4 linked regions of the Phyllobacterium zundukense genome follow. The main gene of each other region encodes a partner of the protein of the gene in region 3 in a complex. Links are inferred from orthologs where the notes say so. Each region holds a gene or a part of one and is shown on either strand. Other genes may lie near its edges. The genes, in order: N8E88_RS21055, accC, accD and accB.

Region 1 (7,152 bases), 690 kb from region 3 along the record:
AGCCGGACTGCAGCAAATAATCCTGGCATCAGTACAAAGCTTGCGGGCAATAAGGCTTGAATCCTGGAGGATGCCGATCCGGATGCCGACATCATAACCGCCACGCACCAGATCGACCATGCGATCCTCAAGTTCTACCGCTACTTCCAGATCGGGATATTGCCTGGCGAAGTCGGCAATCATTCGTCCAAGATAAAGCGTGCCGAATGACATCGGGGCGGCAATCCTCAAATTGCCCCTAATGGCGCTATGCCGCTCACCAACGGTATCGGCGGCTTCAACGATCTCCCGAACCAAGGGCCTGATACGCGCGACAAAGTCGCGGGCGTGGTCGGATGCGAGCAACTTGCGTGGCGAACGCTGGAACAGTTCTATGCCCAGTGCACCTTCAAGATCGGAAATGCGCTTGCTCACCACTGATTTCGAAAGGTTGAGGCGCGCGGCGCTCCCTGTGACGCTGCCGGTTTCCATTACGTCGAGAAAAGTGAGAAGATCGTCGAAACGCCATTTCATTGTTTGGTTATAGTGGACGTTAGGCCGATTTGAAACACCCGTATCTCTCCTTCGTTCGTTTTGGTCGAACATAAGTTGCAGAGATCCACTCTTTATCGGCGGCCAGACAACGCAGATATTCACGCCAACGGCGATTATGCCCGAACTAATTCAGGAGGCTTCGATGACCTTACAACTGACAGGTATTCATCATTTGACTGCGATAACGGCAAATGCGCCAGAAAACCTGCGATTCTATACGCAAACGCTCGGTCTGCGACTGGTCAAGAAAACCGTCAATCAAGACGACACTAGCGCCTATCACCTCTTCTATGCAGATGGAGAGGCAGCGCCCGGCACCGATCTCACGTTCTTCGACTGGCCAGTTGGGCCCGAAAGCCGCGGTACGCACAGTATTTCACGTACAGGTTTGCGTGTCGGCAGTAAGGCAAGTCTGCAATGGTGGAAAGCTCGCTTCTCCGAACTTGGCGTAAAGTCTGGTGATATTGCTGAAATCGGTGGCTACGACTCGCTCGATTTTGAAGATGGCGAAGGACAACGGCTCCGGCTCATCAATGATGGCGGCGCTGGAGCGTCGCACCCGTGGGACAGAAGCCCTGTTCCGGCCGAGCATCAGATCCGTGGGCTCGGCCCGATCACCCTCAGCGTGCCCGATATTACCAACACGGAAGCGATCCTTCTTCATGTGATGAACATGCGCAAGGTCAACACTTACCCATCGCCGGATGGTGCCGGGCATGTTCATGTGTTTGCAATGGGCGAGGGTGGCCCCGCGGCCGAACTGCATGTGGCCGTTCAACCAGATCTTCCGGCTGCAAGGCAGGGTGCCGGTGCTGTGCATCACGTCGCGTTTCGCGCGCCGGATGTGCAGCAATTGCATGAATGGACCGAACGCCTGAACGAATTCCGGATGCCCTCGAGCGGTGAGGTGGAGCGCTACTACTTCCGCTCGCTGTACTTCCGCGAACCGAACGGCATTTTATTCGAAATCGCCACGGATGGTCCGGGCTTCACGGTCGATGAGCCCTTGGAGACTCTCGGGGAGGGCTTGTCGTTGCCGCCATTCCTTGAAGGCAAGCGCGCTTCGATCGAAGCAGGGCTCAAGCCGCTGTCGTAATGAAATTGAACAGGCCGGAGAAACTTCGGCCTTTTCTTTTATGCAGTCAGCCATTCCTGGACCACATCGATATCGAGCGGTCCGATTTCATGATCGGCGGACACGGCCTTCACTGTAATATCGGCTCCGGCACTCCGCAGTTCCGCCTCAAGCGCAGGCGCATGCGCTCCAAACAGATCGTGGTCACCGGTGATTGCAAGGACTTCCACCTCACGAAGATCGGCCTTGGGTGTATCCTCAAGCACCTTGGTCGCGCGCAACAGAACTGCATTGCGGATAATGCCCGGATACAGTTGCATCATTGCAGCGAGAAGGTTCGCGCCGTTGGAATAGCCTAAGAAAGTAGTTCGTTGGAAATCCAGGCCGTAGGCCTCGACAGCACCCTCTATAAACGCGGCAAGTGCTTCGGCTTCCGAACGAATGTCCTTTTGATCAAAGCTCAGCGGTCCAAAGCGCCGGAACCAGCGGGCCGAACCCTCTTCCGTGCTGCGTCCGCGTAAACCAATCAAGCTTGCAAACGGCGCAACCTTCGAGGCGAACGGCATAAGGCTGGTCTCGTTGCCGCCCGTCCCGTGCAAGAGGATCAGTGTTTGCCCAATGGTGATTTCCGGGATGTGGACCCGGTGAATGAACGGAAGTTCGCGATAGATGAAACGCTCCTCTTTCGGCAGGCCAAATTGCGGCAGCATTACTTTCAGGTTTTCAGCTTCCTCAGCAAAATGCGGCGGGATAAACAGCCGGGTGCCAAGCTTTTCAGGGGTTTCGTCGATCAGCATGCCGGGGCCGTCGGTAGCCATTTCGAGCAGGGTGCCGCCAGGCTCGCGCACGTAGATAGAATGGAAATATTTCCGGTCATGCAGTGCTGTTGCCGTCATTCCGCGTGCTACCAAGCGATCATACGTTGCCGTTACAGTGGGGATGTCCACAGCGCGAAAAGCAATATGGTCGATGGTGCCGGTTCCGGGTGCCGAGCCCCAGAACCCAGTTGCATCGCGAACGTCGATGCAATCGCCGGACGTTGAAACCATTCTTGTAATCGTTTCAGTTTGCCCGCCTGAAATGTAAGAAAAATAATCTGCAAGGAATGTGCACGTTTCCTGCGGTTTTTCGGTCAGAATCGTCGCGCCGCGGATGTATTTTATCGTATCAGATGCAGGAATTTCGCCACCAACCCAGAGATCGCCGGCCTTTACGGCCTGAGTTCCCACGAGCTTCACGATCACACCGTCGGGATCATGCAAACGCAGCACCGGTTCACCGAATTCCTGTACTGGTCCTGAGGTAGCAACGTTGAATAGCAAGGCACGTGTCAGCCAGAAGCCAATACTATCCGGGGCAATAGCGAGCGAGACTTCGCTTGGCTGCCCGTATCCAACTCGGCCCGGCGAACCATCTTCCCATACGAGAAAGGTAATCAGAGAGCCTGGATTGCCTGACGCGTCCCCATAAAGGAGATGGAGCTGGGTTGCGTCTTCATAACCGCCCGTGCGCTTGACAAGGCGCAGACCGAGGAAGCCAGCATAAAAATCGACATTTGCCTGAACCTTCCGCGTGATCAGGGTGATGTGGTGGATGCCGCCTGTCATGAGTATCTCCCGGCCTGTCAATATTTGACTGTTACGGAGTAGAAAGCAGGGATGCAACGCCTAGAAGAACATCTCCAAAAAACAACACCCACCGCGGGAGGAGCGGTGGGTGCTACTTGTAAAGATCAGCTGGGAGGAGACTGATCTCTAGACCATCCGTGACTTGGGAGGAGAACGTCCCGGAGGTTGATCGAATTTACTTACTGAGCCGAAGCGGCTTTCTTGGCAACGAAAGAGATATCGCCGCGGGAAATGCCAAGGTCATTCAGTTCACGTGCAGACAGGCGGTTCAGTTCCGTGACAGTGTCACGATAGCGGCGCCAGTTATTGTAAGAGCGGATCAGGTTCATTTCACTCACCTTGTAAGTTCTTGTTTGTTTGATCATTTTTCGATCATGCTGCTCATATAGTAGACAGCCTGCCAAACTTGCAGTGACAAGTTTGCATAGCTGCTCTGCAACGAAATGAGGGGTTGACCAAGAGAGCTGATGAGAAAACGGGAAGCTTTCTCCGGTTGAAATCAGGCTTGTGTTTTTGCTTTAGATTTTGGCGTTTTGGATGGTCGACGCGGCTGGGTTGATTTGTCTGTCTTCCGTTCCGCCAACAGCTTGTTGGCCTTTTTTGCAGCCGCTTCGCATCGCTCGCGAAATTGTTCCACTTCTTCTTCCGGCAGGTGCTCGATACCAATAAAGGCATTCCTGGCTTTGCCAACACGAACCAGCTCATCGAGTTTCGCCTGGATGGCTACGCTATCGCGATTTTGCGTGTTCTGGATGAGAAAGACCATCAGGAAGGTGATGATGGTTGTGCCGGTATTGATGATGAGCTGCCATGTGTCGGAAAAGCCGAAGATAGGACCTGTGACGGCCCAAGTAATTACGATCAGACAACACAAAACGAAGGTTAGTGGTTTGCCAGCTGCGAGCGCAACGTGATTGGCGATCCGCGTAAACAATTTGCCAAACATGATGTCCTCCTCCTGAAAAGCAGCGAGGAGATAACTTGATGCCGCGTGAAATGTTCCACGAAGCGCTGCGAAGTACCAAGGGCTATTGGATCGAGAAGACGGTTGAGAAATGGCGCGCCCGAAAGGATTCGAACCTCTGACCCCCAGATTCGTAGTCTGGTGCTCTATCCAGCTGAGCTACGGGCGCGTGCCACAAATGCGCGTTAGTCTGCGCAGCGCGGTTGGTAATCGGTTGAGCTATGAATTGCAAGCTGCTTCGCTCAAAAAACCGCAACTATTTTCACATGGAATGTTGGCTGCGGTTTCTTTGGAGGCTAAAGACTACGGCCGATGGCCAGATATTTATCGCGCCGGTCTTGTCTCAACATGTCACGATCCATGTTGCCCATGGATTTGAGAGCAACATTGATAATGTTGCCTGTTGCCTCGATCGCTGCATCCTTGCCGCGGTGCGCGCCACCCATGGGTTCGGGAATGATGCCATCGATGATCTTCAGTTCATAAAGATCCTGCGCGGTGATACGCATCGAAGTCGCGGCATCCTTAGCCCGGGTGGAATCGTGCCAGAGAATGGACGCTGCGCCCTCCGGTGAAATCACCGAGTAGATGGAATGTTCGAGCATGTAGACACGGTTGGCTGTGGCGATCGCGATCGCTCCGCCGGACCCTCCTTCTCCGATGATAACCGAGACGATCGGCACTTTCAGATTGAGACAAGCGGCAGTCGAACGGGCAATGGCCTCGGCTTGTCCGCGTTCTTCCGCCGCGATTCCCGGAAAGGCACCCGCCGTATCGACGAGCGTAATCACCGGCAAGTCGAAACGGTCGGCCAGATCCATGATGCGCACGGCCTTGCGATAGCCTTCAGGCATGGCCATGCCGAAATTGTGTTTGAGGCGTGTCTTGGTGTCGTTGCCCTTTTCCTGTCCGATAACGGCGACGGCTTGACCATTGAAGCGTGCGAGACCGGCCTGGACGGCGTCATCGTCCGCATAGTTGCGGTCACCTGCCAGTGGCGTGAAATCGGTGAAGAGCTTGGAGATATAATCCACACAGTGAGGGCGATCCGGATGACGCGCAATCTGCGCCTTCTGCCAGGGGGTGAGCTTGCGGTAGAGATCGCGCAACGCCTCGGCGGACCTTTTCTCCAACCGTACGATCTCGTCATTGGTGTCGAGAGCATCGCCTTCCTCGGCAAGCTTTTTCAACTCGAGAATCTTGCCGTCGAGATCAGCAACCGGCTTTTCAAAGTCAAGGTAGTTGTACATGGACGAGGGGTCTGCCTGCAAAACGGTGGGTTTTTCACGACCTAACTGGCTGTTGCCGAGGCGCATGTCAAGGAAGCAAGGTTGAGATCATGCGTTGGTGGCGCATGTTACAGAGGGAATTCCGGCAAAGGGATGGTGGTTATTTGGCGGGGCTCTTGCGTTTCGCCGGCTTGGCGGAGTTTGAGCGTCTTGCGCGTTTTGGAGTCTTGGTGCGCTGCCAACCGATCCATCTGCCTTCGCCTTCATAGTTGTGAAAGCCGCCAGCTGCTGCGATCAGCCCCTGCCGCACTTCGTCTAAATCGAGCCCTGGCATATTTTGCAGGAGAACTGGCGGCAGGTGATCGATGTCGAGCCAAGTCTGGTCAAAATAGATGTGTTCCGGACCGCTTTCGCCAGTTACAGCAAAGAACCAGCGGCCTTCCATGACATCGCCGAACCAGGGATCAGGAAACAGGGAAGGCGCGAAGTCAAATCCAAATGCGGTTACTTCATCCCAGCGCCAGCTTTGCCGCCAATTCATCGTGCGGGTCAAATGGCTGGAGCGGCTGAATCCCGTTTTGTCAAAATGGATCACCTCGCTGTCGGGTTCGACAGACGATGACTCTGACCCGTATAACAATCTCTTCAACAGCCGCCACATGGCCGGTCCGCCAGTTTGCTGGCCCACTCCATCGGTGGGCCAGCATTTAGTCTGCCAGAGGGTGATGCTCCGTGACAAGCTGATGCAGCCGCTCTTCCATCACATGTGTGTAAATTTGCGTCGTCGAAATATCCGAATGGCCGAGTAATTGCTGCACAGCACGCAGATCCGCACCGTTTTGCAAGAGATGGCTGGCAAAGGCATGACGCAAAACATGGGGCGATATCGCCGATGTTTTGAGGCCCGCCCGCGCGGCAAGCCCCTTCAGTTCCCGTGCGAACACCTGTCGTGCCAGAAAGCCGCTTTCCGATATGGCGGGGAACAGCCAGACACTGGCGGAAAGACTAGGCAATGCGTCACGCACCGCCAGATATTTTGCCATTGCGTTGCGCGCCTTGCCGGATAAAGGGACGACACGGTCCTTCGAGCCCTTGCCTCGGACCATGAGGAATCGATTGTCTGAGCGTGCGACCGTTACCGGAAGGCCAACAAGTTCAGAAACACGCAGGCCTGTTGCATAAAGAATTTCGAGCAGCGCATGCAGTCGTAGCGCCTGGAGATGAACGGCACTCGATGATTTTGCGTCGAAGGTCTCGACCTCAGCGCGGGAAAGCAGTTTTTCCACATCCGACTCGCTCAGGATTTTTGGCAGGGCGCGGTCCTTTTTCGGCGTGTCCAGCGTGCTGGTCGGATCGTCGGTGCGAATATTCTCCATGTAGAGAAAGCGGAAGAACTGGCGCAGGGCCGAAAGCCGCCGTGCCTGGGATGTGGCTGCGTAGCCCCGTCCGGCAATGTCGTCGAGATAGGACCGAATTGTTCCGGGTTCTGCAAAGGTCAATTGGATACCTGTTGCAACGCTGAACCCTGCAGCATCTTCCAGATCCCGGCGATACGAATCCAGTGTGTTTTGTGCGGCCCCGCGTTCGGCGCTCATCATTTCAAGGAAGGTCTCTATGGCTGCTGCTGCTCGCATCGGCTTATTTCGGTCTATCCGGTTTCGGATTGAGCTTTTCAGAGGGAATGCGAATAGTCATTTCCGTCTGCGTGGGATGCACGAAAGT
Region 2 (7,056 bases), 1.8 Mb from region 3 along the record:
CTGGTGGAGGTTCATCTCTCCAATATTCACGCGCGCGAGTCATTTCGCCATCACTCCTACGTTTCCCCTTTGGCTAAAGGGGTGATATGTGGCTTCGGGGTCGATGGCTACGTGATGGGCCTGCGCGCACTCGTCAAGCTGGCAGCGTCTGAGTAGCGGACCGCCAAACAGGTATAAGGGGCTTGAAAAAGCATGGCTAACAGAACCACCGGGATCGACAAGGTCATGATCCGCGATCTCGCGGAAATCCTGAACGAGACCGACCTCACGGATATCGAGATCGAGCAGGGAGACCTTCGCATTCGCGTATCGCGGCAGATAACGATGCAGGCCGCAGCCCCGGTCTATGCCCAGGCCCCGGCAGGTGCCGCTCCCGCCCCTGTGGCAGCGGTTGTTCCGGTCGCGTCTGCTGTCGCCGATCCCTCGAAGAATGCTATTCCTTCGCCGATGGTTGGAACCGTGTATCTTTCCCCCGCGCCTGGTGCCCGCGCCTTTATCGAGGTTGGATCACAGGTCAAGGAAGGTCAGACGCTTCTGATCATCGAAGCCATGAAGACGATGAACCAGATTCCGTCTCCACGTTCTGGTACCGTTACCGCCATCCTCGTCACAGACAGCCAACCCGTCGAATATGGTGAGTTCTTGGTTGTGATCGAGTAGCGAGAGCATGATGTTTCAAAAAATACTCATAGCCAATCGCGGCGAGATTGCCCTGCGCGTCCTGCGCGCCTGCAAGGAGCTCGGCATCCAGACGGTCGCGGTTCACTCGACCGCCGACGCCGACGCCATGCATGTGCGACTTGCCGACGAAAGCGTTTGCATTGGACCGCCCCCTTCCCGCGACAGCTATCTGAATATCCATCAGATCGTTGCGGCCTGCGAAATCACCGGCGCCGATGCGATCCATCCAGGTTACGGTTTCCTGTCTGAGAACGCCAAGTTCGCCGAGATCCTCGAAGCGCACAATATTACATTCATCGGCCCGACTGCCGCGCATATCCGCATCATGGGCGACAAGATCGAAGCCAAGCGCACCGCAAAACGGCTCGGCATTCCCGTCGTTCCGGGTTCAGATGGCGGCGTCACCGACGATAAGGAAGCGGCGCGCATCTGTGCCGAAATCGGTTACCCGGTCATCATCAAGGCTTCGGCAGGCGGCGGCGGTCGCGGCATGAAGGTCGCGATGAACGAAGACGAGCTTTCGGTTGCACTGTCAACCGCTCGCACCGAGGCCGGTGCTGCCTTTGGCGACGATGCCGTCTATATCGAAAAATATCTCCAGCAGCCGCGCCACATCGAAGTTCAGGTCATGGGCGATGGCTTTGGCAAGGCCGTCCATCTCGGTGAACGCGATTGTTCGTTGCAGCGCCGGCACCAGAAGGTCTGGGAAGAAGCCAACTCGCCTGCCCTCAATTCGGATGAGCGCGAGCGCATCGGCATGATCTGCGCCAATGCCATGGCCGACATGGGTTATCGCGGTGCCGGCACCATCGAGTTCCTTTACGAGAATGGCGAGTTCTATTTCATCGAAATGAACACCCGTCTTCAGGTCGAACATCCCGTAACCGAGGCGATAACCGGCATCGATCTTGTGCACGAGCAGATTCGCGTTGCCTCCGGCGGCGGACTATCGGTGACACAGGAGGATATTCGCTTCTCCGGCCATGCCATCGAATGTCGCATCAATGCGGAAGATCCGCGGACATTTACGCCCTCACCGGGTACGATCACCCATTGGCATACGCCGGGGGGCCTTGGCATTCGCGTCGATTCAGGCGTCTATACGGGCTACAAGATCCCGCCCTATTATGACAGCCTTATCGGCAAGCTCATCGTCCACGGCCGCAACCGCGTCGAATGCATGATGCGCTTGCGCCGGGCGCTCGATGAGTTCGTTGTCGACGGTATCAAGACCACGCTGCCGCTGTTTCAGGATCTGATCAATAATCCTGACATTGCCAATGGCGATTATGATATCCATTGGCTGGAACATTATCTGGCTGGTGACGCAGCAGACGCTGCAGAAGAATAAGGCATGACGGGTAAGAACCCGCAAGAAGCATTCAGAATAGACCCCGAATTGTTGCTGCGCGCCTATGCAACCGGGGTTTTTCCCATGGCCGAAGAGGCGGACAATCCCGAAATCTTCTGGGTACGTCCGGAAAAGCGCGGCGTCCTCCCCTTTGAGAATTTCCATGTCTCGCGCAGCCTGCGCAAGAAGGTGCGCCAAGGCCGTTTCGACATTCGCTACGATACGGATTTCGCGGGTGTTATTGCCGGCTGTGCCAGTGGCAGCGGTGAACGCGCCCGCACATGGATCAATCGCCCGATACGCGAAGCCTATGGCAGACTGTTCGATCTCGGCTATTGCCACACGGTCGAAGCCTGGCGCGATGGAAACCTTGTTGGCGGCCTTTACGGGATCGCGCTGGGATCGGCATTTTTCGGTGAAAGCATGTTCTCACGCGAGCGGGATGCTTCGAAAGTCTGCCTCGTCCATCTGGTTGGTCATCTGATCGAAAAAAATTTCACGCTGCTCGACACCCAATTCACCACCAATCATCTGGAAACCTTCGGCGCGGTTGAAGTTCCCCGGCGCCAATACCAGAAGATGCTGGAAAATGCTTTGGCACAGCCGGCCGAGTTCTAAAAACCGTCGCAGATCCGTTGTATGGTCGGAACCCGACCAATGTTCAAACATTTTCGAGAAGAATGTCGGGGAGCTGGATTTCCGTTCGTCCTTGGAACGGAACAACTTGAAAACCACAAGGAGAGCTATCGTGAGACTCAATGCTTATTTGAACTTCGACGGTCAATGTGAGGAAGCGTTCAAATTTTACGAGAAAGTGCTGGGCGGAAAGATCGAGTTCATGGTCCGCTATGACGAGATGCCCGAAGGCAACACGTCGGCGCCGGAACTGGCCAAGAATATCATGCATGTCAGCATGAAAGTCGGGGATACGATGCTGATGGGATCGGATGCACCGCCGCCTTATTTTCAGAAGGCACAGGGCATGACCGTGAGCATCAACACGGATACGCCAGATGAAGCAGACCGTGTGTTTGCCGAACTCTCTGAAGGCGCGACCAGCATCATGATGCCGATAGGAGAAACATCTTGGGCTCAACGCTTTGCGATGTTCGTCGATCGCTACGGTACACCCTGGATGATCAACTGCTCGAAGCCAATGTAGGCTATTAGCTTTGCTGAACTAGTTCTGGGTTCCGCCCGTCTGGGCGGCATCCGGAGCCGGAACATCCGACTTCTGTTTGCAAGCCTTTAACCACACATCGTACACCGGGTGCTCGACCGCATTGAGGCCGGGGCTGTCGGCAAACATCCAGCCGGAAAAGATCTTGCGGATTTTGCGGTCCAGCGTTATCTCGTCGACTTCGACGAACGTATCTGTCTTCGGCGTCTCCGTGTCGGGACGCGTGTAGCAGACATGCGGCGTCAATTGCAGGGCGCCGAACTGTACCGTTTCGTTGATGTAGACGTCGAAAGTGGTGATTCGTCCGGTGATCTTGTCGAGGCCGGAAAAGACAGCGATCGGATTTGAAATTTTCTCGGTCGATTGGGCCGATGCGCCTGAGACAGCACCGCATAGACCAGCAGCGATCAGCCCGACGGCAAAAGAGCGAATTTTCCGACTGATCATGTCATTTCCGGTTTCAGTGCGCGCACGAGAGGATTTCGATTCCAGCCTGTCGATAAAGAGCAAATGTGGCAGAAGAAGACCCGACTAGGCGCCCGGTGTCCAGGCATCGTAATCGCCGGTCACGGTCGGCCGGTTGTCGCCATGCGCAATCGAGCCCTGCGGTCGATAGGCAGCGGCGGAACCGGTGAGATTTGCCTGGTGATTCTTTTCCCAAGGATACGGCTTATAATTTTCTTGCGAAGGTGCAGTGTCAACCCTGTGGTGTATCCAGCCATGCCAGCCGGCAGGGATAGCTGAAGCTTCCGCATAACCGTTGTAGATTACCCAGCGCCGCTTGCGCCCTTCCGAATCGAAGGTGCCCTCGTAATAGACGTTGCCGAACTGATCTTCGCCAACTTTCGTGCCTTTGCGCCATGTGAAGAAGCGGGTACCGAGTGTCGGTCCATTCCACCACGTGAAAAACTGGGTCATGAAGGTCTTCATAGCAATCCTGCTTTGTCCATAACGCTTGAGACTGTTTGGTATGGCCGTATCATTGCCCGATAGCAAGGGTCAAGTTGACGCTACAGCCAACCGCATTTTGAATCCGGCATGGCTCTTCTCGAAACCAAGGCGCTCGTAAAAACGGTGGGCATCCTGCCGCTTGGCATTCGATGTCAGCTGCACCAGCGCAATGTCGCGCTCGCGCGCAACATCTAGGCAATGCTGGATCAACTTCGCACCAATTCCCTTGCCACGCATGTCGGCTCGCGTCTGCACCGCCTCGATAACCATGCGCTTCGTCCCCCGGCCCGTGAGTGAAGTGATGAAGGTTACCTGCGCTGTTGCGACCACCTCATCGCTGACAACACCCACAAAAAGTAGATCGTTTGGACTGGCTTCGATTGCGGCAAAGGCACCTGCATACAGCGGCACCGCCGAGGAATCGGTTGTATCGCCGTGACCACCGATCGGATCATCTGCAAACAGCGCAATCAGTGCTCGCAGGTCATCGATCGTTGCCTGCCGGAACGTCACATCAATTTCTGCCGTCACGGTGCGAGCTCAAATCCAGTCAGGGATTTCTCCAGCACAACCACGGAAATACCCGAATTCGGCTCACCCCAGTTTTCGATCCGGTTGTTCGTACGCTCGGATCCCCTGCTTTCATAAAAGCTCAGAGCCCTTTGATTCGCTTCGATAACTTCGAGCTGCAGCGCGTAGACACCGGGAAAGGCACTCTCCATTTCCGCCAGCAGCAACGAACCCACACCCTTCTTCTGATGTTCCGGATGCACATAGAGCTGGTTGAGGATCGAGAGCTTGTGATCCTTCTGCGACGCGTAGGCCATTCCCATGATATCGGCGCCATCATCGGCAATGATGAATTCCGAATAGGGTTTTGCCAATTGCTTCTTCAACGCATCGAGCGAATGATATCGATCGGTGATCGCCTTCACTTTTTCGACGCCGTAAACATCGTCATAGGTCGCGTGCCAGGTCAGGGCGAGCATGTCACGCACCGCGTCCAGATCTTCCTTCGTTGCGCTGCGAACCCACATCTATTCGGTGATCCCGAGTTTTGCCTTGACCATGTCGCTGAGAACCTGAGGATTGGCCTTGCCGCCCGTCGATTTCATCACCTGTCCGACGAACCAGCCGGCTAGGCTTGGCTTTGCCTTGGCCTGCTCGACCTTGTCGGGGTTGGCGGCGATGACATCATCGATGGCCTTTTCGATCGCGGCGGTATCCGTGACCTGCTTCATGCCCCGGCTTTCGACCAACTCGCGGGGATCGCCACCTTCATTCCAGATGATCTCGAAAAGATCCTTGGCGATCTTGCCTGAAATCGTGCCTTCCCTGATCAAATCGATTACGGCGCCGAGCTGTTCCGGCGACACAGGCGATTCCTCTATGCCCTTGCCTGCCTTATTCAGGGCGCCGAGCAGATCATTGATCACCCAGTTGGCGGAAAGCTTGCCATCGCGGCCCTTGGCGACAGCCTCGTAATAATCGGCAATCGCCTTCTCCGTGACGAGGATCGATGCATCATAGACCGAGAGCGCCAGCTCCGAGACGAGGCGCGCCTTCTTGTCGTCCGGCAGTTCCGGCAGATCATCCGCGAGAGCGGTGACAAAGGCCTGCTCGATTTCCAGTGGCAGGAGATCCGGATCAGGAAAATAGCGATAGTCATGCGCCTCTTCCTTGGAGCGCATCGAACGTGTCTCGCCTTTTACCGGATCGAACAGCCGCGTTTCCTGATCGATGGAGCCGCCATCTTCAAGGATGGCGATCTGGCGCCGCGCCTCATACTCAATGGCTTGGCCGACGAAGCGGATCGAGTTTACGTTTTTGATTTCGCAGCGTGTGCCGAATTCACCGCCGGGCTTACGCACCGAGACGTTGACGTCGGCGCGCATCGAGCCCTCGTCCATATTGCCGTCACAGGTACCGAGATAACGTACGATCGTGCGCAGCTTGGTGAGGTATGCCTTCGCTTCATCGGAGGAACGCATGTCCGGCTTCGAGACGATCTCCATCAGCGCCACGCCGGACCGGTTCAGATCCACATAGGACATCGTCGGATTCTGGTCATGCAGCGATTTGCCGGCGTCCTGCTCAAGATGCAGACGCTCGATGCCGATTTCGATGTCCTCGAACTCGCCCTTTTTATCCGGACCGACCGAGATGATCATCTTGCCCTCGCCGACGATAGGCTGCTTGAACTGGGATATCTGGTAGCCCTGCGGCAGATCTGGATAGAAATAGTTCTTGCGGTCGAAAACCGACTTCAGGTTGATCTGCGCCTTGAGGCCAAGCCCTGTACGGATTGCCTGGCGCACGCACCATTCATTGATCACCGGCAGCATTCCCGGCATCGCGGCATCGACGAGCGACACATTCTCGTTAGGCTCGGCGCCGAAAATCGTCGATGCACCGGAAAACAATTTCGAATTGGAGGTGACCTGCGCATGGACTTCCATGCCGACGACGATCTCCCAATCGCCTGTGGCACCTGAAACAAAACGCTTGGGTTCCGGCGTACGCGTATCAACGAGAGTCATGCTGGTGTGTAATTCCTGGCTAAATATCTGTCCTTATTGGCTAGTGCAATCTGTTGCATGAGGCAAGTGTTTCTCCATTCTGATGCGATCGGATTGACATGGCGACGACGAAAGTATTCATTAAGTCATCAGATGACTTTAGGAGTTGTCCTCATGCAGCCCGCCATGCGTACCAATCTTGCAGATACTGCGATTCAAAATATTCGTGCTGAAATCACCGCCAGCCGCTGGCAGATCGGAGAGCGCATCCCGAATGAGGCGACGCTTGCCGACATGCTGGGCGTCAGTCGCGGCACCGTGCGGGAAGCCGTTCGCGTCCTCGTTTCTCAGGGCATCCTTGAAACCAGACAGGG
Region 3 (7,175 bases):
TGCGATCCTCCAATGTGGCAACGGCCTCGGCGATCACCAGCCCCGCTCCGGGGTTGTGTCCGCCATCAAGCCAGATTTCCGAACCCGGAACTGCCATTTCCACCAGCTTGCCCCTGATGAGCCGCTGCATCCGGGCGGGCCACTCGACGTTTGCCATCGCCCGTTCGACGGCCTGTTCCGGCACCTTGAAGCCGGCAGTTCTGACCGCCTGAATTGCTGCAGCAGCGTTCGCCAGCTGGTGGCGGCCGAGCAGTGCCGGCAAAGGAAGGTCCATCAATCCCTTATTGTCCTGATAGACCATGCGCCCGCGTTCTTCGAAACTGAGAAAATCTTGGCCATAAACCGTAAAGGGGCAATCGCGGCGTTCGGCGGTCTCGATCAGCACCATGCGGACGGCTTCTTCTTCCTGGGCTCCGATGACAACAGGGCAACGCGGCTTGATGATGCCGGCTTTTTCCGCTGCAATCAGTTCCACACGGTCGCCGAGATAGGGCTGGTGATCGAGCGAAATGGGCATGATGACGCTGACAGCCGGCTCGGGAATGACATTCGTCGCATCGAACCGCCCGCCAAGGCCAACTTCGAGGATGACAGCATCCGCCGGGTGTTCTGAAAACAAAACGAAAGTGACCGCGGTAAGTATCTCGAAGACGGTGATTGCCTGTCCGGCATTGGCGTCGGCAACACGCTTGACCGCATCCGCCAGCACATCATCGTCGACGATCTTGCCGCCGCCGGGCGCGCCAATCCGGTAGCGCTCATGCCAGCGCACGAGATGTGGCGAGGTGTGGACGTGCACCGTGTAGCCTGCGGCTTCAAGCAGCGCCCGCGAGAAGGCAACGGCAGAACCCTTGCCATTGGTGCCAGCAACGTGGATTACCGGCGGTATCCGCAGCTGCGGATTGCCCAGTGTGTCCAATAGGCGCGTTATACGGCCGAGAGACAGATCGAAGCCCTTGGGGTGAAGCCCGAGTAGCCGGTCGATCTCTTGTTCAGCGCGCGACGGCATTGCACAGCCAATTCGAAAAGCAGGTAGGCATCAAGCTTGGGTTTCGGCCGGCACCGGCAGTACAGCCGGTTCAATCGGGTGTTCTTCCGCAATTTCAGTGGCTGCTTCACCCATCAGCATTTTCAGCAACCGGGCGATGGTTGCTTTCAATTCCGGCCGCGGAACGACCATATCCACCATACCATGCGTCTTCAGATATTCGGCACGTTGGAACCCTTCGGGCAATTTTTCTCGGATGGTCTGTTCAATGACACGCTGCCCGGCGAAGCCAATCAATGCACCGGGTTCGGCGATGTGGATATCACCAAGCATTGCGTAAGAGGCGGAAACGCCGCCTGTCGTCGGATTGGTCAGGACAACGATGTAAGGCAGACCAGCTTCTTTCAGCATTTCGACGGCAACTGTCGTGCGCGGCAACTGCATCAGGGAAAGAATTCCCTCCTGCATGCGAGCACCGCCGGACGCAGCGAAAAGCACCAGCGGTTTCTTTTGGGCGATCGCGGTTTCGAAACCTTTGATGATCGCCTCGCCCGCCGCCATGCCGAGCGAACCGCCCATGAAACTGAAGTCATGGATGGTCACGACGATCGGCAGTCCCTCGATCGTGCCCAGCGCGTTGATGATGGCATCATCCTGGCCGGTCTTGGTGCGGTGTTCCTTCAGACGGTCGACGTAACGCTTTTCATCGCGGAATTTCAACGGATCTGTCGCGACTTTGGGCTGTTCCAGCACTTCAAAGACGCCGTCGTCGAAAAAGAACTTCAACCGGTCCTTTGCGGGAATACGCATATGATGCCCGGACGTTGGCACGACCCACTGGTTCTTTTCCAGATCAGTGTGGAAAACCATTTCGCCGGATTCGGGATCCTTGATCCAGAGATTCTCCGGCATTTCACGGCGACCAAGCATCGAATTGATCTTGGGCCGAACGTAATTCGTGATCCAGTTCATGATCGGTCCTGTTCTTCTAGCAAACGGTTGATTTAGGAGCTTTACTCGGCCGCCGCAAGACTTGACGCCCGCACACCGCTGGAAAGGCCTTTGACCATCGTGGCAACGGCTTCGGCGGGATCTGCCACCAAAGAACCGTCGGGATTGATCGTGTTGGCAACAGCATTGACGATCGCCGTACCGACGACAACGCCGTCGGCGGCGGAGCCGATTACCTTCGCCTGCTCAGCGGTCTTGACGCCGAAGCCGACGACGACCGGCAAGTCCGTATGCTTCTTGATCCGCTCGACAGCGGCCGCAACCCTGCTGGTATCAGGCAAAGCCGATCCCGTAATGCCGTTCATCGACACGTAATAGACAAAGCCCGACGTGTTCTGCAGGACCTTCGGCAGCCGCTTGTCATCAGTTGTTGGCGTCGCGAGGCGAATGAAATTGATTCCGGCCTTGATGGCGGGAATACAGAGTTCTTCATCCATTTCCGGTGGCAAATCGACAATGATCAGGCCATCGATGCCAGAGGCGACGGCGTCCACAAGGAAACGGTCGACGCCGTAAATGTAGATCGGGTTGTAATATCCCATCAGCACGATCGGCGTCGTATCGTCGGTTTGCCGAAAGCGCGCGGCGAGATCGAGTGTTTTCGTCAGCGACATGCCCTTTTTCAGGGCGCGCAAACCGGCGGCCTGAATGGCAGGTCCATCCGCCATGGGGTCGGAGAATGGCACACCGAGTTCAATGATGTCGGAACCTGCGCCGGGCAGCCCCTTCATGATCTTCAACGATGTGTCGAAGTCCGGATCGCCACCCATGAAATAGGTCACGAGTGCCGGACGCCCTTCAGCTTTGAGCGCTGCGAATTTTCTGTCGATACGCGTCTTCATGATCAGATGTCCATCCCTAGAAGCTGCCCGACCGTGTGCACATCCTTGTCGCCGCGGCCTGAGAGGTTGACGATCATGATCTTGTCCTGTGCCATCTTAGGCGCGATTTTGACCGCATGGGCGATAGCATGGGCGGATTCCAGTGCAGGAATTATGCCTTCGGTGCGGGTTGTCAGGGTGAAAGCTTCGAGAGCTTCATCGTCGAGTATCGGTACATAGGAAACGCGGCCCGTATCGCGCAACCATGAATGCTCGGGCCCGACGCCGGGGTAATCGAGACCGGCCGAAACCGAGTGACCGTCGAGGATCTGGCCGTCCTTGTTCTGCAGGAGATAGGTACGGTTGCCATGCAAGACGCCGGGGCGCCCCGCGCTCATCGAAGCGCAATGTTCTTCGCCATCGAGCCCGCGACCGCCAGCTTCGATGCCGATGATCTCGACGCTCTTGTCGTCAAGGAAGGGATGGAAAAGACCAATTGCGTTGGACCCGCCGCCAACGGCAGCAATGATGGTGTCCGGCAGACGTCCCTCGCGCTCGAGGATTTGCTCGCGGGCTTCAGTCCCGATGACCGACTGGAAATCCCTCACCATCTCCGGATAGGGATGCGGGCCCGCGGCGGTACCGATCAGGTAATACGTATCCTCGACATTGGAGACCCAGTCGCGCAGGGCCTCGTTCATTGCATCCTTCAGCGTGCCATGGCCGGATGATACGGGCTTGACCTCGGCGCCAAGCAATTTCATGCGAAACACATTGGGCTTCTGCCGCTCGACGTCAGTCGCGCCCATATAGACCACACAGGGCAGGCCGAACCGGGCGGACACCGTGGCCGATGCGACGCCGTGCTGGCCGGCGCCCGTCTCCGCGATGATGCGCGTCTTGCCCATACGCTTTGCCAGCAGGATCTGGCCGAGGCAATTGTTGATCTTGTGGCTGCCCGTATGATTCAGGTCTTCGCGCTTGAAATAGATCTTGGCGCCGCCGTCGAGGCCCTGATCCTTGGCCAACTGGCGCACATGTTTTGTCAGGCCCTCGGCGTAGTACAGCTTGGAGGGTCGTCCGGCGTAATGGGTCGACAGGGCCTGAAGCTCTGCTTTGAACGACGGATCGTTCTTCGCGTCTTCATAGGCCTGCTGCAGTTCAAGGATCAGCGGCATCAGGGTCTCGGCAACAAAACGTCCGCCGAAAATGCCGAACATGCCCTCCTCGTCAGGGCCTGTCTTGAATGAATTGGGTTCAACCACGGTGTTCACTGCATCACTCCGTTCTTGAGGTCCTGTCGCTTTATTGAAACGACCGCCTCTGATATTCAGGCCGCATCAGCGCTTTTGGCAGCGCGCACAGCCCGGAAAAAATCCTTGATCAGGCCAACATCCTTCACGCCCGGTGCAGACTCGACGCCGGAAGAAATGTCGATGCCTCGTGCATTCGTCGCCCGCAGCGCCTCGCCGATATTACGCGCGTTGAGACCACCGGAAAGCATGTAATCGGTAGAGGCGTCAAGCTCACTCAGCACCTCCCAGTCAAAAGAAACACCGTTTCCGCCTGGAAGCTCCGATCCCTTTGGTGGTTTGGCGTCAAAAAGGAAGCGGTCGGCCATGCCGATATACGGCTTGATCTGTTCAAGGTCGCCGCGTTCGCGCAAGGCAAGTGCCTTCATGACCGGCAAGCCATAACGGGCCTTGATTTCCGCAACCCGGGTGACGCTCTCATCGCCGTGCAATTGGAGCATGTCCGGCTGCATCGCAGCAACAATACCGTCGAGCGTGACGTCATCCGGATCGACAGTCACAGCGACTGCTATCGCGCGCCCCTTGGCAGCCTTACGCAGACGGCCAGCCTCGCCTGGATCGACATAGCGGGGGCTTTTCGGAAAGAAAATGAAGCCGATATGAGAGGCGCCGCCGTCCAGCGCCGCAGCCACTGCTTCGTCGGTTTTCAACCCGCATATCTTGATATCAAGGCTCATAAGCCGCCACTCGCATGAAAATGCGTCAAAGTCGAGGATTTTGCGCATTGATCAATGGTTAGAGATGGTGGTGATAGCCTTCTTTAACAAGGAAATCGAACGCATCCGCGACAGATGCAGGGATGGATTGCGCTATCTGGAAGCCTTTCGACGGATAGTCGCGTATTCGCTGTACGTCGCCAACCATTTCGTGGACGAACATTTCAAACGGGTAGGCTTCGATAGGTTGTTCTTCGAAGGGCGTCATCGGTGCAGTGACAAGTGCCGATACTTCGGGCCATTGTGCCCGGACCGTCGCATAGGCGCGGCGCTGGGTCTGGGGCTTGGTGACAATGATGATGCGACCAACCTGGCCCTTCGCCATTGCACGTGAAAAGAGGATGTTCTCCCCGATATTGGTGGCTTGCGGTTCGATCAGGATCGCGTCCGCAGGAACAAACCGTTCCTTGGCACGCCTGGCAAACGCTTCAGCTTCACTGCCATCGAATAGATTGTTGGTCCAATTGCCGGTTTTGCCGGTAAAGAGAATTTTTTTGGCCAGGCGCTGGTGAAACAGCTCGGCGCAACGATCGGCGACGCGCAAGTCGTAGCTGCCGAGACCAATGATCACATCGACCTCGGACAATTCGTCATATATCAGATGAAAATTCCACAGCGTTCTTGCCGCCTGCAAAACGGCAGGTGAAGAAGCGCGTTCCATCAGCTGAAATCGATAGCCTGCAAGGCGCTGCCATTGCGTTTCAGCCAGGCTTTGCAGCGCTCCGTGTCGGGGCAAAGCTCGCAGCACAATTTCCAGAATTTCGGACCGTGGTTCATCTCTTTCAAATGGGCCACTTCATGTGCGACGAGATAGTCGATAACCGGCGGCGGCGCCATCATGATGCGCCAGGAAAAAGATAACGTACCGTCCGATGTGCATGAGCCCCAGCGGCTTTTTGTATCTTTCAGGCGGACAGCCTTTGCGCGCCGCCCAACGGTTGTCGTGTGACGGGCGACGAGCATTTCCAGATCGCGTCGCGCCTCGCGTTTCAAGAAGTCACCAACGCGCCTGGCGAGATGTGGACGATCGCCATAGACGATCAGCCTCGGCCCTTCGGCTCCGTTTTCCTGCCGCACAGTTCCACGCTTTGCCGGTTCGTGAACGATGAGATGCGGCACGCCGCGCACGGGGACCTTCACGCCCGGGCGTACGTTCGGTTGATCCGGCATCTTCGCAATGCGGGTCTCGATCCAGCCTTCGTGACGGGCGAGAAATTTTTCGACCTCGCGCGTAGGCATGCCCGGTGGCACGGTCATGCGCAGACCCTTGCCCCCCGGGTCTATGCGCAGTGTCAACCGCGTCGCCCGCGGATTTTCCATTACCAGCAGCGGCAGGACACGGCCCGCGACCTCATAACTCCGCTCGGCTTTAAGCGTCGCGGATTTTTTCGGCGGGCTGCGGAACAGGGACAGGATCATAGTGATGACAATAAATGATTCGGTTACAAAATCCTTGTGCTTGGTTCGACAAGCTCACCATGAGGTAGATTCGGTGATTGCAGGGTGAGAAGACCTGCAACGTTGACGATGATCCGTGCAACCCACAAATCCCCTCATGGTGAACTTGTCGAACCACGCACAGCATAGTTGCAAAAACAGAAAAAAAACAACGGCACCGGGATTGATGCGGTGCCGTTGCAGGTTCGGAATTATTCCTGATCAGTATCGGGAACGGAACCCGAAGGTTTCTTTGGCGCAGCGTTCCGCTCAGCCATGAAACGATCGAACTCTTCCCGGTCCTTGGCGCGCCGGAGTTCGCGGGCATAGTCTTCGAATTCGGTTCGCATCTCTTCGAGCTTGCGGCGTTCTTCGTCGAGCCGCTCCAGTTCCTTCTCGCGCCACTCGTCAAAGGCGATATTACCCGTGCCGAATGGGCCGCGGCCGAAATGCTGAGAACGGCGGCTTCGGCGGAACGCACCGCAAACATTGTCAGCCGCATTGTTCATTTCGTGCTTGAAACCGCCGAAACGGTTGCCCCAGACAATGTAGGCAAGCATGGCCAAACCGAGAGGCCAGAACAACATGAATCCGATAATCATCAGAGCGATGGTCGCCGGAGACCAGCCTGGACGGATTAAAGCAGAGGTGTTCATCTAAAGCCCTTCCCTATCAAGAAAGCCCGGCCCCTATTGGCCGATTGATATCGACATGGGAAAGACTTTGCGGCTTTTCAAGAAACTGTGATTTCAAATGCTCCAAATCACTGAAATACGAAACGTTTCTTTGCGTAGTCGATGGCTATGACGAGAAGTCCAGCCACGAGGGCCCAAAAGGCTGCGCCGATCCCCGCAATGGTAATTCCGGAGGCCGTGACGGCAAAGGTAAC
Region 4 (7,158 bases), 1.8 Mb from region 3 along the record:
TCGCTCGAACGAGGACAAAGACGAGGTCCACGACGAACTCGATGAAGTCGAATCGGTCGGTGCTGAAGATGCGATGGAAGAAGTTCCGACGCATCAGCGGTTCCAGCGCCGTCAGTACAATATTCAGGACGTCATCAAGCGCCGTCAGATCCTGCTCGTTCAGGTGGTCAAGGAAGAACGCGGCAACAAGGGTGCAGCCCTCACGACCTATCTCTCGCTCGCCGGTCGGTATTCAGTCTTGATGCCAAACACCGCACGTGGCGGCGGTATTTCGCGCAAGATCACCAGCATCCAGGATCGCAAGCGCCTGAAGGACATCGTCAAGGATCTCGAAGTGCCGAAAGGCATGGGCGTGATCCTGCGCACCGCCGGCGCCATGCGCACCAAGCCGGAAGTCAAGCGCGACTACGAATATCTGATGCGGCTGTGGGAGAATGTTCGCAGCCTTACACTTGCATCGTCTGCACCGACTCTCGTTTATGAGGAAGGCAGCCTGATCAAGCGTTCGATCCGCGACCTTTACAACAAGGACATCACGGAAATTGCAGTTGCCGGTGAAGAAGGCTATCGCGAGGCCAAGGACTTTATGCGCATGCTCATGCCGAGCCACGCGAAAGTCGTTCAGCCCTACCGCGAACTGACTCCGATCTTCGCGCGCAATGGCATCGAGGCACAACTCGATCGCATGCTGCAGCCGCAAGTGACCTTGAAGTCCGGCGGCTATATCATAATCAACCAGACCGAAGCGCTGGTTGCAATAGACGTCAACTCCGGACGCTCGACGCGCGAACATTCCATTGAAGACACTGCTTTGCAGACAAATCTTGAAGCGGCAGATGAAATCGCGCGTCAGTTGCGTCTGCGCGATCTTGCCGGCCTGATTGTCATCGACTTCATCGACATGGAAGAAAACCGCAACAACCGGGCGGTGGAAAAGCGGATGAAGGATTGTCTGAAAGATGATCGGGCCCGCATCCAGGTCGGCCGCATTTCCCATTTCGGCCTGCTTGAAATGTCGCGTCAGCGCATCCGCGCCAGCGTTCTGGAATCAACGACCCAGGTTTGCGCAGTTTGCGGTGGCACAGGACACGTACGCTCCGCCTCCTCTGTCGCGCTGCACGTCATGCGCTCGATCGAGGAATATCTGCTCCGTCATTCGCAGAATAACATCATTGTTCGCACGACTGTCGCGACTGCGCTCTATGTTCTCAATCACAAGCGCCAGAACCTCGCCGATCTCGAAGCACGTTTTGGCCTGACCATCAGCATTGAAGCCGACGACAGCGTTGGCGCCCAGCACTTCGCCATCGACAAGGGCTCGATAGCCCTTGGCCCGATCGTTCCGTTGACCGAGACACCAACTCTCGGCATCGCCGATGATTTCGACGAAAGCGATCCGGTCATCGAAGATGCGGATGATGACGGCGCCGAGGTGCAGACCAGCGAGACCGCACGGAGCGCTGACAATGACGACGCATCGCGCAAACGCAAGCGCAAGCGGCGGCGGCGCGGTGGTCGCGATCGCCAGGAATCGGCAGGTGTCGAGCATGGCCAGCAGGTCATTAGCGATGACGATGACGCCGACCAGCCAGCGGTCGAAGGCGAAGACGCAGCGGCAACCAAGGCGCGCGAAGAGGAAAACGAACGGCGCAAGAAGCGCCGGCGGGGACGCCGCGGCGGGCGGAAGAACAAGCGCTTCGATGACGGCGACGATGCAGAAAATCGCGTAACTGCCAGAGCCGTGCCGGATGCCGAGCCTGTGTTCGTGTCGATCCCATTGCCCGATTTCTCCAAGCCGAAGACGATCGAGGCGATCGCCGATGCAGCTGAAGCTGCTTCAGTGCCAGCGACGGCTGAGGTGCTTTCTGCTGAAGAACCTGTGGCAATCGACGATATCCTTGCAAAGAAGCCGGTAAAACGCAGATCGCGCTCCAAGGCGGCAATCGAAGCCGCCGAGATCGCCGTCGCAGAAGTTCTAGCCGAAGCGGAACCCGAAGCCCCTGTAAAGCCCAAACGCGCCCCGCGTAAATCGGCGAAAAAAGCCGATGCGCCCGTTGTAACCGAGGCCTCGGAGCCAGCGGCCACTGTTGAACCGGTAGAGGCAAAGGTTGAGCCCGCGGTAGAATCTACACCGGCACCAGCGCCCAAAGTGGTTGAGTCCAGCACGCCTGTCGTCACCTCAACCGGCAAAGAGAAGAAGTCCGAAGTTGAACCGGCCAAAAAGGGCTGGTGGCAGAAGAAAGGCTTCTTTTGAAAAGCGCTGAACTTTAAAAAGTGATTTGGAAAAACCGGTGTATCGCCGGTTTTTCTTTGTCGTCCTATAGTTGGCAATACTGCTGTGCGTGGTTCGACAAGCTCACCATGAGGGAGGTAGGTGGGTTGCGGGGAGCCAAGTGCTGCCATGTTGGTAATTACTTATGTAAATAATCCACCTCCCTCATGGTGAGCTCTATCCTGAGCTTGTCGAAGGGCGAACCACGCACAATTTTGTTGCTAACTGGCTTTTCACAATTCACGGAGCTTCCAATAAGCTTACTTTCTTTCAAACATCGATTTCGGTACGAATAGGTATGGTAGCATTTCAAATGACTGGTTTATTTCAACCAATAGCTAATTTTGTGCGTGGTGCGATTGTTGCAGGGGCCGCCGGTGCACTGTGCGTAGCGCAAACCGTGTCTGCCACTGCCCAGTCATCATCCGTACCGATCGTACGCGATGCCGAAATCGAGGCGCTGGTCACAGACTATGCGAGCCCGATCATCAAAACCGCAGGCCTCTCCAGAAACGCGATCAGGATAGTTCTGGTCAACAACAACAGCTTCAATGCCTTCGTCGACGGCAGGCGCATCTTTATCAATACAGGTGCCCTGCTCCAGGCGCAGACGCCCAATGAAATCATCGGCGTTCTCGCACATGAAACGGGTCACCTTGCCGGTGGTCACGAATTCAAGCTGCGTGAACAACTGGCCGCTGCGAAGACTCTGGCCGTTGTTACAAGCCTGCTTGGTATCGGCGCTGTCGTCGGTGGCGCCGCAGGCGGAGCGAGCGGCCTATCGAAAGCAGGTATGGGTATTGCGATGAGCGGTCCCGAAGCCGCCATGCGCAACCTGCTCAACTATCAACGCTCCGAAGAAATGGCCGCGGACCGTTCAGCCATCACCTATCTCGCAAGCACGGGACAATCGGCCAAAGGCATGCTCACCACGTTCGAGCGCTTCTCCAATGCGCTCGCATTGACGGGAACCAGCGTCGACCCATACCGGATCAGCCACCCGATGCCACGGGAACGTATCGCAAACCTTGAAGTTCTCGCTCACGCCAGTCCTTATTATGACAAGCTGGATAATCCGGCGCTGCAGCAACGTCATGACATGATGCGCGGCAAGATTGCCGCCTATACTGGCGGCGGTGCAAGTGTATTGCAGACCTTCCGCAAGGATCCGCGCAATATCGGTGCGCGCTACGGCGATGCCATTGCAACCTATCTTAACGGCTCCTCCCAGTCCGCGCTTTCAAAGATCGACGTGTTGATCAAGGAACAACCGAAGAACCCCTATTTCCAGGAGATCAGAGGCGAGATCCTGTTGAAGCAGAACAAGGCGAGCGACGCGGCAAAGGCCTTTCAGAAGGCAAACGCGCTCGATCCGCGCAAATCCAGTTTGATCCGCATGAGTTATGGGCGGGCTCTCATGCTGTCGGGCACGCCGGATAATCTCAAGGCGTCCATAAAGGAAATCAAGGCTGGAATTGCCAGCGATCGTGAATATCCGTCAGGTTATGGCTATTTGGCCCAAGCCTATGCTCAGACGGGCGACATGGTCAGGTCCGATCTCGCCAGCGCGGAACAGAAATATTATTCAGGCAAGATCCAGGACGCACAAATCTTTGCCATTCGTGCGCAGCGTGGCTTGAAAAACGGCACGCCCGAGTGGATACAGGCCCAAGACATCATCAATGCAAAGCGCAAGTGAGACGCGGCAACACGCGTTCCAACAGAATTTGAAAAAAGGACAGTTCATCATGACAAAAGTCGCCCTGATCGGTGCCGCCGCCGGCCTCGTTGGCGTTGCCGCCCTCGCCCTTGGCTATCAGGCTGGCCGGTCTGATGTCGTTGTCGCCAGTGCTGTGCCGGAGATGTCTTCAACCGCAGCGTCCACGACCGACAGAGCAGAAATTGAAGGGATTGTGCGCAATTATCTGATCAATAATCCCGAGGTCATGATCGAGGTCCAGACCGCTCTCACTGCCAAGCAGGAAGCCGCGCAAAAGGAAGCTTCAACAGAAGTTATCAGCGAAAACAGGGACAAGATATTTCAATCGCCGATGGATGCGGTCTTCGGCAATCCGAAAGGCGATGTCACGATCGTTGAATTCTTCGACTATAATTGCGGCTATTGCAAAAAAGCATTGCCGGACATGGACGCCCTGCTGAAAAGCGATCCGAACCTTCGTTTCGTGATGAAAGAGTTCCCGATCCTTGGTGCGGACTCAACACGCGCGCATATCGTCGCCAAGGCGTTCAAAGCGCTCATGCCAGACAAATATCTGGAGTTCCACCGTGATCTCCTCGGTGGCGAAGGACGCGCAACCGAAGCGTCGGCGATGGCTATTGCGATCAAACTGGGCGCAAACGAAGCCCAAATCCGCGAGAAAATGCTATCTCCCGAAGTCACCAAGGCTTTCAACGAAAACTTCGAACTGGCAAATAGCCTGAGCATTACCGGCACCCCGTCCTATGTCGTGGGTAATGAAGTCGTGCCCGGCGCGCTTGGTGCGGATGTCCTCGCCGAAAAGATCAGCCATATTCGCAACAAATAGCCTGAATATTTACTTTTGCTTGGCAAAACCCTTTGTGGACAAGCAATAAGGGTGCTTTGCAGGCTTTTCGCTTGCCGATAAGCCGTCTATATGGGACCACGATTTCGCGAAACCATCCGGTAAATCATGAAACAGCAAATCTTTATCCTTAACGGCCCGAACCTGAATATGCTTGGTAAGCGCGAGCCGGGAATATATGGCGCTGCGACATTGAGCGATATCGAAGCTCTGTGCCGTGCCGAAGGTGATAGCCTAGGCGTCGACATTGTCTTTCGCCAGTCCAATCATGAGGGTGATCTGGTCACCTGGATTCAGGAGGCAGGCGAGCAAAAGGCATTGGTGCTGATCAATCCTGCCGCCTACACGCATACATCTATCGCATTGCATGATGCCATCCGCGCTGCCGCCGTCACGCTGGTGGAGGTTCATCTCTCCAATATTCACGCGCGCGAGTCATTTCGCCATCACTCCTACGTTTCCCCTTTGGCTAAAGGGGTGATATGTGGCTTCGGGGTCGATGGCTACGTGATGGGCCTGCGCGCACTCGTCAAGCTGGCAGCGTCTGAGTAGCGGACCGCCAAACAGGTATAAGGGGCTTGAAAAAGCATGGCTAACAGAACCACCGGGATCGACAAGGTCATGATCCGCGATCTCGCGGAAATCCTGAACGAGACCGACCTCACGGATATCGAGATCGAGCAGGGAGACCTTCGCATTCGCGTATCGCGGCAGATAACGATGCAGGCCGCAGCCCCGGTCTATGCCCAGGCCCCGGCAGGTGCCGCTCCCGCCCCTGTGGCAGCGGTTGTTCCGGTCGCGTCTGCTGTCGCCGATCCCTCGAAGAATGCTATTCCTTCGCCGATGGTTGGAACCGTGTATCTTTCCCCCGCGCCTGGTGCCCGCGCCTTTATCGAGGTTGGATCACAGGTCAAGGAAGGTCAGACGCTTCTGATCATCGAAGCCATGAAGACGATGAACCAGATTCCGTCTCCACGTTCTGGTACCGTTACCGCCATCCTCGTCACAGACAGCCAACCCGTCGAATATGGTGAGTTCTTGGTTGTGATCGAGTAGCGAGAGCATGATGTTTCAAAAAATACTCATAGCCAATCGCGGCGAGATTGCCCTGCGCGTCCTGCGCGCCTGCAAGGAGCTCGGCATCCAGACGGTCGCGGTTCACTCGACCGCCGACGCCGACGCCATGCATGTGCGACTTGCCGACGAAAGCGTTTGCATTGGACCGCCCCCTTCCCGCGACAGCTATCTGAATATCCATCAGATCGTTGCGGCCTGCGAAATCACCGGCGCCGATGCGATCCATCCAGGTTACGGTTTCCTGTCTGAGAACGCCAAGTTCGCCGAGATCCTCGAAGCGCACAATATTACATTCATCGGCCCGACTGCCGCGCATATCCGCATCATGGGCGACAAGATCGAAGCCAAGCGCACCGCAAAACGGCTCGGCATTCCCGTCGTTCCGGGTTCAGATGGCGGCGTCACCGACGATAAGGAAGCGGCGCGCATCTGTGCCGAAATCGGTTACCCGGTCATCATCAAGGCTTCGGCAGGCGGCGGCGGTCGCGGCATGAAGGTCGCGATGAACGAAGACGAGCTTTCGGTTGCACTGTCAACCGCTCGCACCGAGGCCGGTGCTGCCTTTGGCGACGATGCCGTCTATATCGAAAAATATCTCCAGCAGCCGCGCCACATCGAAGTTCAGGTCATGGGCGATGGCTTTGGCAAGGCCGTCCATCTCGGTGAACGCGATTGTTCGTTGCAGCGCCGGCACCAGAAGGTCTGGGAAGAAGCCAACTCGCCTGCCCTCAATTCGGATGAGCGCGAGCGCATCGGCATGATCTGCGCCAATGCCATGGCCGACATGGGTTATCGCGGTGCCGGCACCATCGAGTTCCTTTACGAGAATGGCGAGTTCTATTTCATCGAAATGAACACCCGTCTTCAGGTCGAACATCCCGTAACCGAGGCGATAACCGGCATCGATCTTGTGCACGAGCAGATTCGCGTTGCCTCCGGCGGCGGACTATCGGTGACACAGGAGGATATTCGCTTCTCCGGCCATGCCATCGAATGTCGCATCAATGCGGAAGATCCGCGGACATTTACGCCCTCACCGGGTACGATCACCCATTGGCATACGCCGGGGGGCCTTGGCATTCGCGTCGATTCAGGCGTCTATACGGGCTACAAGATCCCGCCCTATTATGACAGCCTTATCGGCAAGCTCATCGTCCACGGCCGCAACCGCGTCGAATGCATGATGCGCTTGCGCCGGGCGCTCGATGAGTTCGTTGTCGACGGTATCAAGACCACGCTGCCGCT

The links.
Region 1: the proteins of accD (region 3) and N8E88_RS21055 are in contact, whole or in part, in a solved structure (PDB 8UXZ), measured with the Escherichia coli proteins. The link is inferred for Phyllobacterium zundukense from one-to-one orthologs.
Region 2: the proteins of accD (region 3) and accC are in contact, whole or in part, in a solved structure (PDB 8UXZ), measured with the Escherichia coli proteins. The link is inferred for Phyllobacterium zundukense from one-to-one orthologs.
Region 4: the proteins of accD (region 3) and accB are in contact, whole or in part, in a solved structure (PDB 8UXZ), measured with the Escherichia coli proteins. The link is inferred for Phyllobacterium zundukense from one-to-one orthologs.

What each region holds. Positions count from the first base shown.
Region 1 is NZ_CP104973.1:1,760,993-1,768,144, forward strand. What follows is about bases 3,475-6,421. They hold N8E88_RS21055 (acetyl-CoA carboxylase carboxyltransferase subunit alpha), read right to left. Parts: upstream 5,452-6,421; coding sequence 4,498-5,451; downstream 3,475-4,497. Other genes in these bases: N8E88_RS21040 (DUF1127 domain-containing protein), read right to left, coding at 3,475-3,566; N8E88_RS21045 (low affinity iron permease family protein), read right to left, coding at 3,737-4,183; N8E88_RS21060 (hypothetical protein), read right to left, coding at 5,591-6,025; xerD (site-specific tyrosine recombinase XerD), read right to left, coding at 6,138-6,421. Also shown: N8E88_RS21025 (LysR family transcriptional regulator), read right to left, coding at 1-513; N8E88_RS21030 (ring-cleaving dioxygenase), read left to right, coding at 677-1,630; N8E88_RS21035 (VOC family protein), read right to left, coding at 1,669-3,216; more of N8E88_RS21040, read right to left, coding at 3,417-3,474; more of xerD, read right to left, coding at 6,422-7,064; N8E88_RS21070 (histidine kinase), read right to left, coding at 7,069-7,152. UniProt on the Escherichia coli protein: Component of the acetyl coenzyme A carboxylase (ACC) complex. First, biotin carboxylase catalyzes the carboxylation of biotin on its carrier protein (BCCP) and then the CO(2) group is transferred by the carboxyltransferase to acetyl-CoA to form malonyl-CoA.
Region 2 is NZ_CP104973.1:2,886,438-2,893,493, reverse strand. What follows is about bases 1-2,851. They hold accC (acetyl-CoA carboxylase biotin carboxylase subunit), read left to right. Parts: upstream 1-670; coding sequence 671-2,032; downstream 2,033-2,851. Other genes in these bases: N8E88_RS26525 (VOC family protein), read left to right, coding at 2,781-2,851; aat (leucyl/phenylalanyl-tRNA--protein transferase), read left to right, coding at 2,036-2,650; accB (acetyl-CoA carboxylase biotin carboxyl carrier protein), read left to right, coding at 193-660; aroQ (type II 3-dehydroquinate dehydratase), read left to right, coding at 1-156. Outside these bases: more of N8E88_RS26525, read left to right, coding at 2,852-3,194; N8E88_RS26520 (DUF2155 domain-containing protein), read right to left, coding at 3,213-3,659; N8E88_RS26515 (NADH:ubiquinone oxidoreductase subunit NDUFA12), read right to left, coding at 3,744-4,142; N8E88_RS26510 (GNAT family N-acetyltransferase), read right to left, coding at 4,212-4,694; N8E88_RS26505 (GNAT family N-acetyltransferase), read right to left, coding at 4,691-5,200; Asp-tRNA(Asn)/Glu-tRNA(Gln) amidotransferase subunit GatB, read right to left, coding at 5,201-6,703; N8E88_RS26495 (FadR/GntR family transcriptional regulator), read left to right, coding at 6,857-7,056. UniProt on the Escherichia coli protein: This protein is a component of the acetyl coenzyme A carboxylase complex; first, biotin carboxylase catalyzes the carboxylation of the carrier protein and then the transcarboxylase transfers the carboxyl group to form malonyl-CoA.
Region 3 is NZ_CP104973.1:1,068,428-1,075,602, reverse strand. Bases 1-2,970 are described here. They hold accD (acetyl-CoA carboxylase, carboxyltransferase subunit beta), read right to left. Parts: upstream 1,961-2,970; coding sequence 1,040-1,960; downstream 1-1,039. Other genes in these bases: trpB (tryptophan synthase subunit beta), read right to left, coding at 2,844-2,970; trpA (tryptophan synthase subunit alpha), read right to left, coding at 2,002-2,841; N8E88_RS17605 (bifunctional folylpolyglutamate synthase/dihydrofolate synthase), read right to left, coding at 1-1,009. In the rest of the region: more of trpB, read right to left, coding at 2,971-4,094; N8E88_RS17585 (phosphoribosylanthranilate isomerase), read right to left, coding at 4,151-4,810; N8E88_RS17580 (YdcF family protein), read right to left, coding at 4,869-5,510; N8E88_RS17575 (M48 family metallopeptidase), read right to left, coding at 5,510-6,268; N8E88_RS17570 (DUF2852 domain-containing protein), read right to left, coding at 6,499-6,942; N8E88_RS17565 (benzoate/H(+) symporter BenE family transporter), read right to left, coding at 7,050-7,175.
Region 4 is NZ_CP104973.1:2,891,568-2,898,725, reverse strand. Bases 4,206-7,158 are described here. They hold accB (acetyl-CoA carboxylase biotin carboxyl carrier protein), read left to right. Parts: upstream 4,206-5,424; coding sequence 5,425-5,892; downstream 5,893-7,158. Other genes in these bases: accC (acetyl-CoA carboxylase biotin carboxylase subunit), read left to right, coding at 5,903-7,158; aroQ (type II 3-dehydroquinate dehydratase), read left to right, coding at 4,945-5,388; N8E88_RS26550 (DsbA family protein), read left to right, coding at 4,206-4,818. Also shown: N8E88_RS26560 (Rne/Rng family ribonuclease), read left to right, coding at 1-2,254; N8E88_RS26555 (M48 family metalloprotease), read left to right, coding at 2,586-3,971; more of N8E88_RS26550, read left to right, coding at 4,021-4,205. UniProt on the Escherichia coli protein: This protein is a component of the acetyl coenzyme A carboxylase complex; first, biotin carboxylase catalyzes the carboxylation of the carrier protein and then the transcarboxylase transfers the carboxyl group to form malonyl-CoA.